One region of the Actinomyces lilanjuaniae genome, then DNA from elsewhere that is predicted to be linked to it. Evidence: riboswitches for the same ligand, from Rfam matches in the RefSeq annotation. Region 1 holds a riboswitch; the other holds the start of a gene.
What was found. A riboswitch is a leader RNA that binds a small molecule or an ion and turns the genes downstream of it on or off. The one in region 1 is predicted to bind S-adenosylmethionine.
Positions count from the first base shown of each region.

Region 2: another riboswitch for S-adenosylmethionine. It lies ahead of D5R93_RS12340 (methionine ABC transporter ATP-binding protein); the one in region 1 lies ahead of D5R93_RS01430 (methylenetetrahydrofolate reductase).

Region 1 is NZ_CP032514.1:316,173-320,885, forward strand. It holds gene D5R93_RS01410 (PTS sugar transporter subunit IIB) at 1-10, opposite strand, end outside; gene D5R93_RS01415 (PTS sugar transporter subunit IIA) at 12-521, opposite strand; gene D5R93_RS01420 (endonuclease/exonuclease/phosphatase family protein) at 805-1,920, shown strand; gene D5R93_RS01425 (alpha/beta hydrolase family protein) at 2,026-2,829, opposite strand; SAM riboswitch class I at 2,955-3,037, shown strand; gene D5R93_RS01430 (methylenetetrahydrofolate reductase) at 3,046-4,170, shown strand; gene D5R93_RS01435 (hypothetical protein) at 4,396-4,668, shown strand.
Region 2 is NZ_CP032514.1:2,874,487-2,879,199, forward strand. It holds gene D5R93_RS12330 (MetQ/NlpA family ABC transporter substrate-binding protein) at 1-885, opposite strand, end outside; partial or broken gene D5R93_RS12335 (methionine ABC transporter permease) at 1,110-1,857, opposite strand; gene D5R93_RS12340 (methionine ABC transporter ATP-binding protein) at 1,866-2,930, opposite strand; SAM riboswitch class I at 2,924-3,013, opposite strand; gene D5R93_RS12345 (alpha/beta hydrolase) at 3,159-4,199, shown strand; gene D5R93_RS12350 (arsenate reductase/protein-tyrosine-phosphatase family protein) at 4,213-4,713, opposite strand, start outside.

The sequences.
Region 1 (4,713 bases):
AACGTGCCATGTCAGGTACTCCTTTGTCGGTGGCTGCCGGTGTCTGTCGGTGACGTGGTGGATGCGCCGTGCCCGTGGCGGAGTGCCCGCTGGAGCTCGGTGACGGTTCTCGCTGCAACCAGGAGCCTCAGCCGTGTGACGTCGGTGACCAGGGACACGAACTGCTGCAGGGCGGCCAGGTGGGAGGCGCTGTCTACAGCCGCCAGACAGAACACGAGGGACACCGGGTCGTTGTCCTCATGGCCGAAGGTCACAGGGTCTGACAGGGTGAGCAGGCTCATGGCCTGTCGGTAGACCTCGCCGTCGGGGCGCGCGTGGGCCAGGGCTGTGTGGGGAGCCAGGACGATATAGGGGCCGTACGTCTCCACGGAGCGGATCATGGAGCGGACGTAGGCACGTGAGACGGAGCCGTCGGACACCAGTGGCTCGGCGGCGAGCGTGATGGCCTGGCGCCAGTCGTTGACCCGCTGGCGGATGACGACACGGTCGTCGGTGATGAGGTCGGTCAGTGCACTGTCCATGGCTTGGCTCCATGACGCGGACAGAGGCCGTGCCCGGTGATTGTGCTCGGCAGCATGTGCTCGGCTCCTGGCCCGCGTGGCTCGTGGTTGATGCACTGCGAGTATCCGCGCCCGCGTCTGAGGCGGGCCAGCACGTCTCCTTCCGCCTCAGGGCGTGCAGGCGGAAGATGGGCGGGACCGGCTGGTCCAGGGACCTGGCAGGCAGCAGCCGCGAGACCATGGCCGCTGCGCGTGCTCCTCTCGCTGCCCGGACTTTCTCACGAGCTCTGGTTGAATGTCGTGCATGAGTCGTTACCTTCATGGCCTGGGATGGGGTGTGGTCGCGCTCGCGGCAGCCGTGGCGCTGGTGAGCCTGCGTCCTCCTCTGACCATGCAGCCCTTTGTCGCCCAGGTCGTGGCGCTGCGCACCTTCATGACGCTCGGGTGGGGGCTCCTGGGCCTCCTCCTGCTGGCCACCTCTGTCCTGCGACGCAGGCTGGCCCGGTCCCGGGCTGGGCGTGCGTCCTCCTCGTCGCGTGCCGGACTGCGCACCGGTGCCCTCGGGCTGGTCCTTGTCCTCGTCGCCCTCGCCCACGGTGGCGTCCTCCTAGGGCGCGGCATGTCCCTGGGACCTCTTGAAACCTCTGATACCTCCTCGGACACCCCCTCGGACAAGGCTGCTTTCACCGTCATGTCCCTTAACACCGAGAGGGAGGACGCGCCCGTCCAGGCCGTGGCCGAGACCGCCCGGGCCGTGCAGGCCGACGTCGTCGTCCTGCCGGAGACGACAGCCGCCTACGGCGAGGAGCTGGCAGGGCTGCTGCGGGGCGCGGCTGGGGAGCTGACGGTCTACACCGCAGTCAGCCCGCCCTACGGGTGGAACGACGAGGACGGCGACGGTGCCGACGACGACTCCGGGGCGCATCACGGCATCGACCCGGTGCGCGCTACGACGGTCCTCGTCTCCGAGCGCCTGGGGGGCTACCGGCAGACGGAGGGGGTGGCGGGTGCGGGGCGCGGAATGGTCGTGCTGGAGCCCGTGGACGGGTCAGGGCCTGTCATCACCGGGGTGCACACCTACCCGCCGGTGCCGGGGCTCATGGGGGAGTGGAGGTCCTCGCTGACCACGGTGGCTGGCCTGTGCCAGGACCCGCCCGAGGGGCTGGTCATGGTCGGTGACTTCAACGCCACCCGCGACCACGCCCTGCTGCGTGACCTGCACGCCTGCGCGAGCGCGGGGGAGCAGGCGGGTGTCGGTGGCCTGGCGACCTGGCCCACCCACACCGGGACCAGGCTCCTGGGGGCAACCATTGACCACGTCCTCGTGGACGCCTCCGCCTGGGTGGGGCAGTCAGGCGAGGTCCTCACGCTGCCCCAGACGGACCACCGGGCAGTGGTGGTCCGTCTGGGCAAGGCCTAGACACGGGTAAGGCCGAGACGACGATGACAGGGCGGGGCTGACAGGGCGGGAGCCAGGGCCACCCGGGGTCCGCAGGGTGACCGTATCCGCTCACCTGGGTGCGGCTCAGCGCAGGTGTCGTGTCACCCATTCAGTACCCAGCCGAGCCACCTCCGCCTGGGCCTCCTGCGGGTGGTCCTTGCGTACCTGCACCAGCTGGCTGCCGTCCTTCAGGAGCGGGAAGCCCTTCTGGGCGTCTGCCGCGGTATCGGGCATCTCGTGGGTCAGCGCCCCGTAGATCATAAGGACCGGCCACGGAACCTCCGCCATGGTGGTGTGGGGCTCCTGCATGGAGAAGTCGGCGAGGGTCTCCTTGCTCAGCACGTTCCACTGGCGCGGGTTCGGGTTGTCGTCCACCAGCCGGGTCAGGCCGTGGCGGGCGAGCTCGTCGAGCTGGTGGGGGGAGAAGACCTGCTCCCACAGGACTGACTGGGGGCCGACCACGGCCCCTACCAGGACGGCGGTGCGTACCTGCTCGGGCCGGGCCAGGAGAGCGGCGGTCGCGCCGAAGCCGTTGGCGTGGATGGCCTGGCGGGTGTAGCCGCGCTCGGCCAGCCAGCCGGACACCGCCCTGAGGTCCTCGGCCTCGTTGGCCAGGGTGATGACGTCGTCGTCGGACTCGCCCAGTCCGGAGAAGTCGATGCTGAGGGTGGCCATGCCCGCCTTCTGGTAGCTGGCCGAGACCAGGTCCAGGCGCCCCTGCTCTCCGTGCCGGTCCGCGAGGAAGTCGTGGGCCAGCAGCACCACGCCCTCCCGGCGGGTCGGCACGCCCGTGCCGCTCTCGCCGTCCTGCGGCGGGGTGCCGTCGGGGCGGACGAAGGAGCCCACCAGGGTGACACCGCGCGGGGTGTCGATACGCACCATGCTCATGCGTACAAGCTTAGGCTAGAAGTTGGCGCGGGTCACCAGGTCGCGGAGGGCGCCCAGGGGAATTGCGCTTCCAGCGTGAGCCTGTAGCTGTGCCCGTGGTCCTGGGGTTCGTCTACCCTTGGGCTGTTCCATCTAGAGTGGCTGAGAGACCTGGCTCCGTGACGCCGCAGCAACCCCCTCCGGGTGCTTCCGCCAGGACCGATGGAGGGCCGCACCATGGACCGAGTGGACCGAGTGGACCAGTACGACGCAGACCTGGTTCCCGTGACCGGGCCGCCCCTGCCTGCAGCGGGGCCTGTCGCGCCCCAGCGGGCTGCGTCCCCGGGTGCCGCTGGTGCCGCGCTGGCCCCGGCGGGGCTGCCCTCGCTGTCCCTGGAGCTCTTCCCTCCCCGCCCCGGTGTCCATGCCTCGCAGACGTGGGGAGCGCTGGACCGGCTGCTGGGGGTGCTCCCCGACTTCGTCTCAGTCACCTACCGGCCGACCTTCGCGCCCGACCCTGACGGCGGCCCCGGGGTGCGTGCGGTGCGGGAGCACAACCCGGCTGAGGACGTCATCACCCACGTGCTGGCCACCAGCCGGGTGCCGCTCATGGCCCACCTGACCTGTATCGGCTACCGCAGGCGCGACGTGGTGGAGATTGTGCGCCTCTTCCTGGGCCTGGGGGTGCGCCGCTTCCTGGCGCTGCGGGGCGACCCGCCGCGCGGGACCAGGGCGAGCGACGTCCCCGGTGAGCTGCGCTACGCCAGCGACCTGGTGCGCGTGATCCGCGAGGTCGAGGACGAGTACTTCGGTGACGGCGCCCGGCACCTGCAGGTGGCCGTGGCTGCCTACCCTGCCTGCGAGGACCTGGAGGCTGAGGTGGAGGTCCTGGCCGCCAAGCAGGAGGCGGGTGCCGACCTGGCCATGACCCAGGTCTTCTACGACGCGCAGGACTACCTGTCGCTGTCGCGTGCCGCTTCCTACAGCGGGGTGGTCATGCCTGTCCTTCCCGGCATCATCCCTCTGACAGACCTGCGCCGCCTGACCCGCCTGGAGTCGCTGACCGGTGTGCAGGTCCCGGCCGACCTGAGTGCCACCCTACGGCGGGCCGAGGGCGCCCAGGCTGTGGCGGCGGGGATCGACGCCACCCTGCGCCTGGCCACCCAGGTGCTCGACGGAGGTGCCCCCGGGGTGCACCTCTACACATTCAACCGGACCCGGCCCGCGCTGGACGTGGTCTCCCACCTGCGTCTGGGAGGGATCTTCCGGGGGCAGGAGCCCGACCGGGAGACCCAGCACGAGGTGGACCTGGCCTACCTCAACGCCACTCCCGGCGGGGACCGGCGTCCCTCTGTCTGGTAGGGGTCTGGTAGGGAGGGGGCTGGTGGGCGGGTAGAGCCAGGTCGTAGTGTAGGGAGGACCGTGGGGGCGAGACATATATGAGCGTATGAGCGCAGGCTGTCTTCGCGTCACGGAGGCGGCACCGGAGTGGTCCGGCGGGGCTGCCGGAGGTAATGATATTGCGGTGTTACCGTGGCAGGGCGGTTGGCGCTCGTGTCACGTCATTAAGATGACAAGGAGATTCTCATGTTCTCTGTCCTCCGGGTGACCTCGTTGGTCGTGGCTAGCCTTGTCCTCGGCGCCTGTAGCGTGTTCCTGCTGTGTGCCGGGGCTGCCCTCGTCGCTCTTGCCGCTGATGCGTCGGTGTCGATCCCGTGGGTGTACACGGTGTGGCCTACCGAGGTGAACGGCTTGCCGGCGCTGAGCTTTGTCCCCCACGTCCGGGGTGCTGCCGGGCTGTCAGTCCTTGTCGCGGCTGCCTATGTCCTCTACCGAGTCCGTACCGCGCGCCCGCGCTGAGCCGCCCCATCGGCCGTCCATCGCTGTCCACCGTCCGGACGGTGT
Region 2 (4,713 bases), 470 kb from region 1:
CACCGAGCCGTCGCTCCAGTTCTCCTCAATAAAGGCGCGCACGTCGTCGTGGTTGAGGAGCTCAGCGAGCTTCTGGAGGCTCGCCTCCTCCCGGTCCCCGGCGCGCACGACGAGCTGGTTGACGTGGGGGCTACCCTCAGCCGTCTCCAGGAGCAGCGAGTCCTCGTTGGGGGCCAGGCCCGCGTCGATGGCGTAGTTGCCGTTGATCACCGCGGCGGCGGCATCAGGCATGGAGGCGGCCGTCTGCGCCCCGTCGACGGTCTCGAACTCGAAGCCGCTCGGGTTAGAGGTGACGTCGTTGGCGCTGGGCATCTCGACGGACTCGTCCAGCTCGATGAGACCGTTGTCAGCCAGCAGCTGCAGCCCGCGGGCCGCGTTGGCAGGGTCACTGTTGATCAGGATAAGACCCCCCTCAGGCAGGTCGTCCACCGAGGTGTACTTGGAGGAGTACAGGCCCAGGGGCTCGATGTGGACGTCGGCAATACTGACGAAGTCGTAGCCCTTCTCGTCGATCTGCTGCTCCAAGAAGTTGGGGGTCTGGTAGAAGTTGGCAGCCAGGTCACCATCGTTCAAGGAGGTGTTCGGCGTCTGGTAGTCGTTGATCTCCACGATGTCCAGGCTGATACCGCTGCCCTCGACCAGGTTGTCCTGGACGTACTGCAGGATCTGCACGTGGGGGACGGGCGTGGCACCGATCGAGATGACGACGTCGTCGCCCTGCTGCTCAGTACCGGGGATCGGCCCCGAGCTGCTGCTGCAAGCGGCCAGGGTCGCCCCGACAGCCACGACGAGGCCGGTGGAGAAGGCGCGACGGGTCAGGCCGACCGACCTGCCCGGTGCCGTCGCCACGCGACGCCGGGCAGAGACAGGAGAAACGGAAGACATGTGAGAGGTCCTTTCAGATACGAGCCGTGGGTCCCAGGCCAGCAGGGCGCTGGCCACGGCAGTTGCAGGGGGTCAGGTAGGCAGTCGCCAGCACAGGCCGACTGCCGCCGAGGCCAGGCGTCGTACCGGGGGTGCCGGGCAGCCGCTGCCGTGGATAAGACCAGTCATCCCCCAGCAGCTGCCAGGACCGAGGCGGCTCGCCGTTCCTCCGGCTGGTGGTTGCCTCAGCGGTGGTCCACCAGCCGGCTGAGCATGTCGCCAGCCAGCTGGATGACAGCGACGATCAGCAGGATCAGGACGACGGAGACGACCATGACATCAGACATGCTGCGGTTGTAGCCGTACTGGATGGCGAGGTCCCCAGGCCCCCGCCCCGATGGTGCCCGCCATGGCGGTGTAGCCCAGGAGGGCGATCAGGGTCACCGTGGCCGACTGGATGAGAGTGGGCAGCGCCTCCCGGACTAGCACCCCCCAGGTGATCTGGGTCCCGGAGGCCCCCATCATAAGAGCCGCCTCGACCTTGCCGTGGTCCACGTTGTTGACCGCCGTCTCCACTAGTCGCGCGTAGAAGGGAATCGCCCCGATGGTCAGCGGGACGCAGACGGCCTGCCAGCCCAGGGAGGTGCCCACAATCAGCCGCGTCAAGGAGGCGATCGCGACCATGAGGATGATGAAGGGCATGGAGCGCCCGACGTTGACCACGAAGGAGAGGACCTCGTAGAGAGGACGATTGCGGTGCTGTCCACGCGTGCCCGTGGTCACCAGCGCCAGTCCCAGGAGCAGCCCCAGGACGACTGTCAGGAAGCCCGAGACAAAGGTCATCTGCATCGTCTCGGTGACGGCGCTCAGGAGCCTGCGCTCGAACACCGGGTTGTTCTGCCACGTCTGGTCCTCACTGCTGGCTGCCAGAAGCACAGGGGCCGCACCCAGAGCCGCCTGCGTGGAGCCGTGCGCGGCAGCAGAGACACTCATAAGAAGACTCACGCTCGTACCTCCGCAGTGATACCGGCCTGGCGCAGCGCGGTGACGCAGCGCGATGCCTGGGTAGCAGGAACAGTCACGGCTAGACGGCCGATCTGGGCTGCCCCGACCGTCTCGAAGACCCCGGAGGCGATGTCCCCGCCCAGCTCGGCCACCATCGACATCAGGGCAACAGCGGCCGGCTCACCAGGGTGTGCCGTGACACAGACGTCAAGGACGGCATCCCCCTGGGACCGAGCAGCCTCAGGGACCGCCGGGAGGGGGACCACCTCACGGGAGAGCCGGGAGGAGGTGTCGAGCACGACGTCCTCCAGGCGGCCGCCCTCCACGACCCGGCCTGCCTCCAGCAGGCTCACCGCGTCACAGACCTGGCGGACCACGCTCATCTCGTGGGTGATGATAATGACGGTCAGCCCCAGGGCGTCACGCACGTCCCTGATAAGGTCCAGGATGGAGCGCGTGGTCTCCGGGTCCAGGGCAGAGGTGGGCTCATCGCACAGGAGGACGGAGGGGTCGTCGGCCAGCGCCCGGGCGATACCGACACGCTGCTTCTGACCGCCGGAGAGCTGTGCCGGGTAGGAGGCACCCCGGTCAGCCAGTCCCACGAGCTCAAGCATGCGCTCGACGGTCTGGCGGCGCTGGCCCCTGGGCACGCCCGCCAGGGCCAGGGGGTAGGCAATGTTCTGCGCCGTGGTGCGCTGGTCCAGGAGGTTGGCGTGCTGGAAGACCATCCCGATACGACGGCGGGCCTCACGCAGCTGACGCGCGGACAGGGATGTCATGTCCTGCCCGGCCACACGGATGCGCCCCTGGGTGGGACGCTCCAGGGAGGTCAGGCAGCGCACCAGCGTGGACTTGCCCGCCCCGGAGGTCCCGACGATGCCGTGGATGGTCCCGGGGGCGACGTCAAGGCTCAGCCCGTCCAGGGCACGCACCTGCGCTCCTCCACGTAGTCGGTAGACCTTGCGGACGTCCTTCAGCGAGATCATGGGGTCGGGCGACGCCGGGGCGTCCTCCTCGGGAGCCGGTGTGCTCACCGCTGGTCCGCTCACTGCTACCTCCATCGGTCCTGGCGGAAGCACCCGCACCGCGACGGGGGTTGCTGCAACGTCAACGAGCCAGGTCTCTCGGCTGCTCTGGATGGTCGGCTACACGTTACGCATCCGGGACCCCGCAAGCAAGCTGACACCCTCACGCCATGGCCGAGCCACGGGGCACAAGCTCGCCCACAACTATGCTGACACCCGCCCCAGGAGGCCTCCGCGCGTCGAGGACTGTGCTTGGATCACACTATGAGTCCCGCACCGTCCTCACCCTCGTCTGCCTCCGGCCCCCTCGCCGAGAGCCTCACACCTGACATCCTGGGAGACCCGTGGGTGGCCCGGCACCTCCCCGTGCGGGAGTCACCCCGGAAGGCGCCCGGCGCCCACCACGCCGTCCTGGTCCATCAGCACCAGGCCGGGCGGGCAGGCGTGCCACGACACGCCAAGGCCGTGCTCTACATCCACGGCCACAGCGACTACTTCTTCCAGACCCACCTAGCCCAGGCCTACCTGGAGACGGGCTACGAGTTCTACGCCCTCGAGCTGCGCTCCTGCGCCCGGGCCGGGATCGGGCACCCACGCCCCCACAGCGTGCGCGACCTCCGCGTCCACGACGAGGAGATCGCCAAGGCGCTGCACGTCATCCGCACCGAGCACGGGCACGCAACCGTGGTCCTCAACGGGCACTCCACCGGTGGCCTGCAGGCAGTCATCTGGGCGGCCGACCACCCGGCCACGGTGCAGGCAGTAGTCCTCAACTCACCCTGGCTGGACCTACAGGCCTCCGCGTTCATGCGCTCCTACGGAACCGCCTTCGTGGATCTCCTGTCCCGTCACGACCCCGACCGAGTCATCCCCGACCCCCGCAACCCGAGGCGGGGAGCCGGCGTCCCCGACGTCTACGTACGCTCCCTGCACCAGCACTGGGAGGGTGAGTGGGACTGGGACCTGGCCCTCAAGCCGGCGGTGTCCCTCCCGGCGCGCGCCGGCTTCCTGACAGCGGTCCGCCGCCTGCACCGCGAGGTGCACCACGGCCTGGGCATCCAGGAGCCTGTCCTGCTGTGCTGCTCGACGACCACGGGGCCGGTATCACCGACGGTCCAGGAGGCCCAGCGCAGCGACGTGGTGCTGTCAGTGGAGCAGATGCTGGCACGCGCACCCCTCCTGGGACCGGACGTGACGGTCTGTCAGGTCCCCGAGGGGGTCCACGACCTGTCGCTGTCCCGGCCCGCCGCCCGAGCCCAGTACCTGGCCTCGGTCACCCAGTGGCTGCGGGCCCGGCTGGGCTGAGCGCCCGGCAGCCTCACATCCAGGGCCGCAGCCGCACGGCCAGCTCGTCACTGACACGCTCGACCACCTGGAGCGTGTCAGTAAAGTCCTCCACGGACCCGTACCAGGGATCGGGCAGGTCTGGCACCGCCCCCGGAGCCGCCGCAGTGCCGGATACCGGCGACGCACCCGGCTGAGGCGACACCTCAGGATCCAGCGCCCGGTACATCACTACACGGGAGGGGTCAGCGCCCAGGCGCTCACCCCGGCGCCGCAGCTCACGCCAGTGGTGGGCGGTCATGGCCAGGAGAAGGTCGTTACCCAGGATCTCAGCGTCGCTGATGCGGTGGGCACGGTGGCCCGCAATGGCCTCAGAGGCCGTCGGGCTGGTGTAGCCCGCCTCAGCCAGCACGCGCCGCGCCCGGGGGTCAATGGGACTGCCCTCCTCCTCGTCGGAGGTGCCTGCCGACCAGACCACGACGCTGGTCCCGGCCACGGGCACCCGCCGCGAGACAGCGTGCTGAGCGCGCCTGGC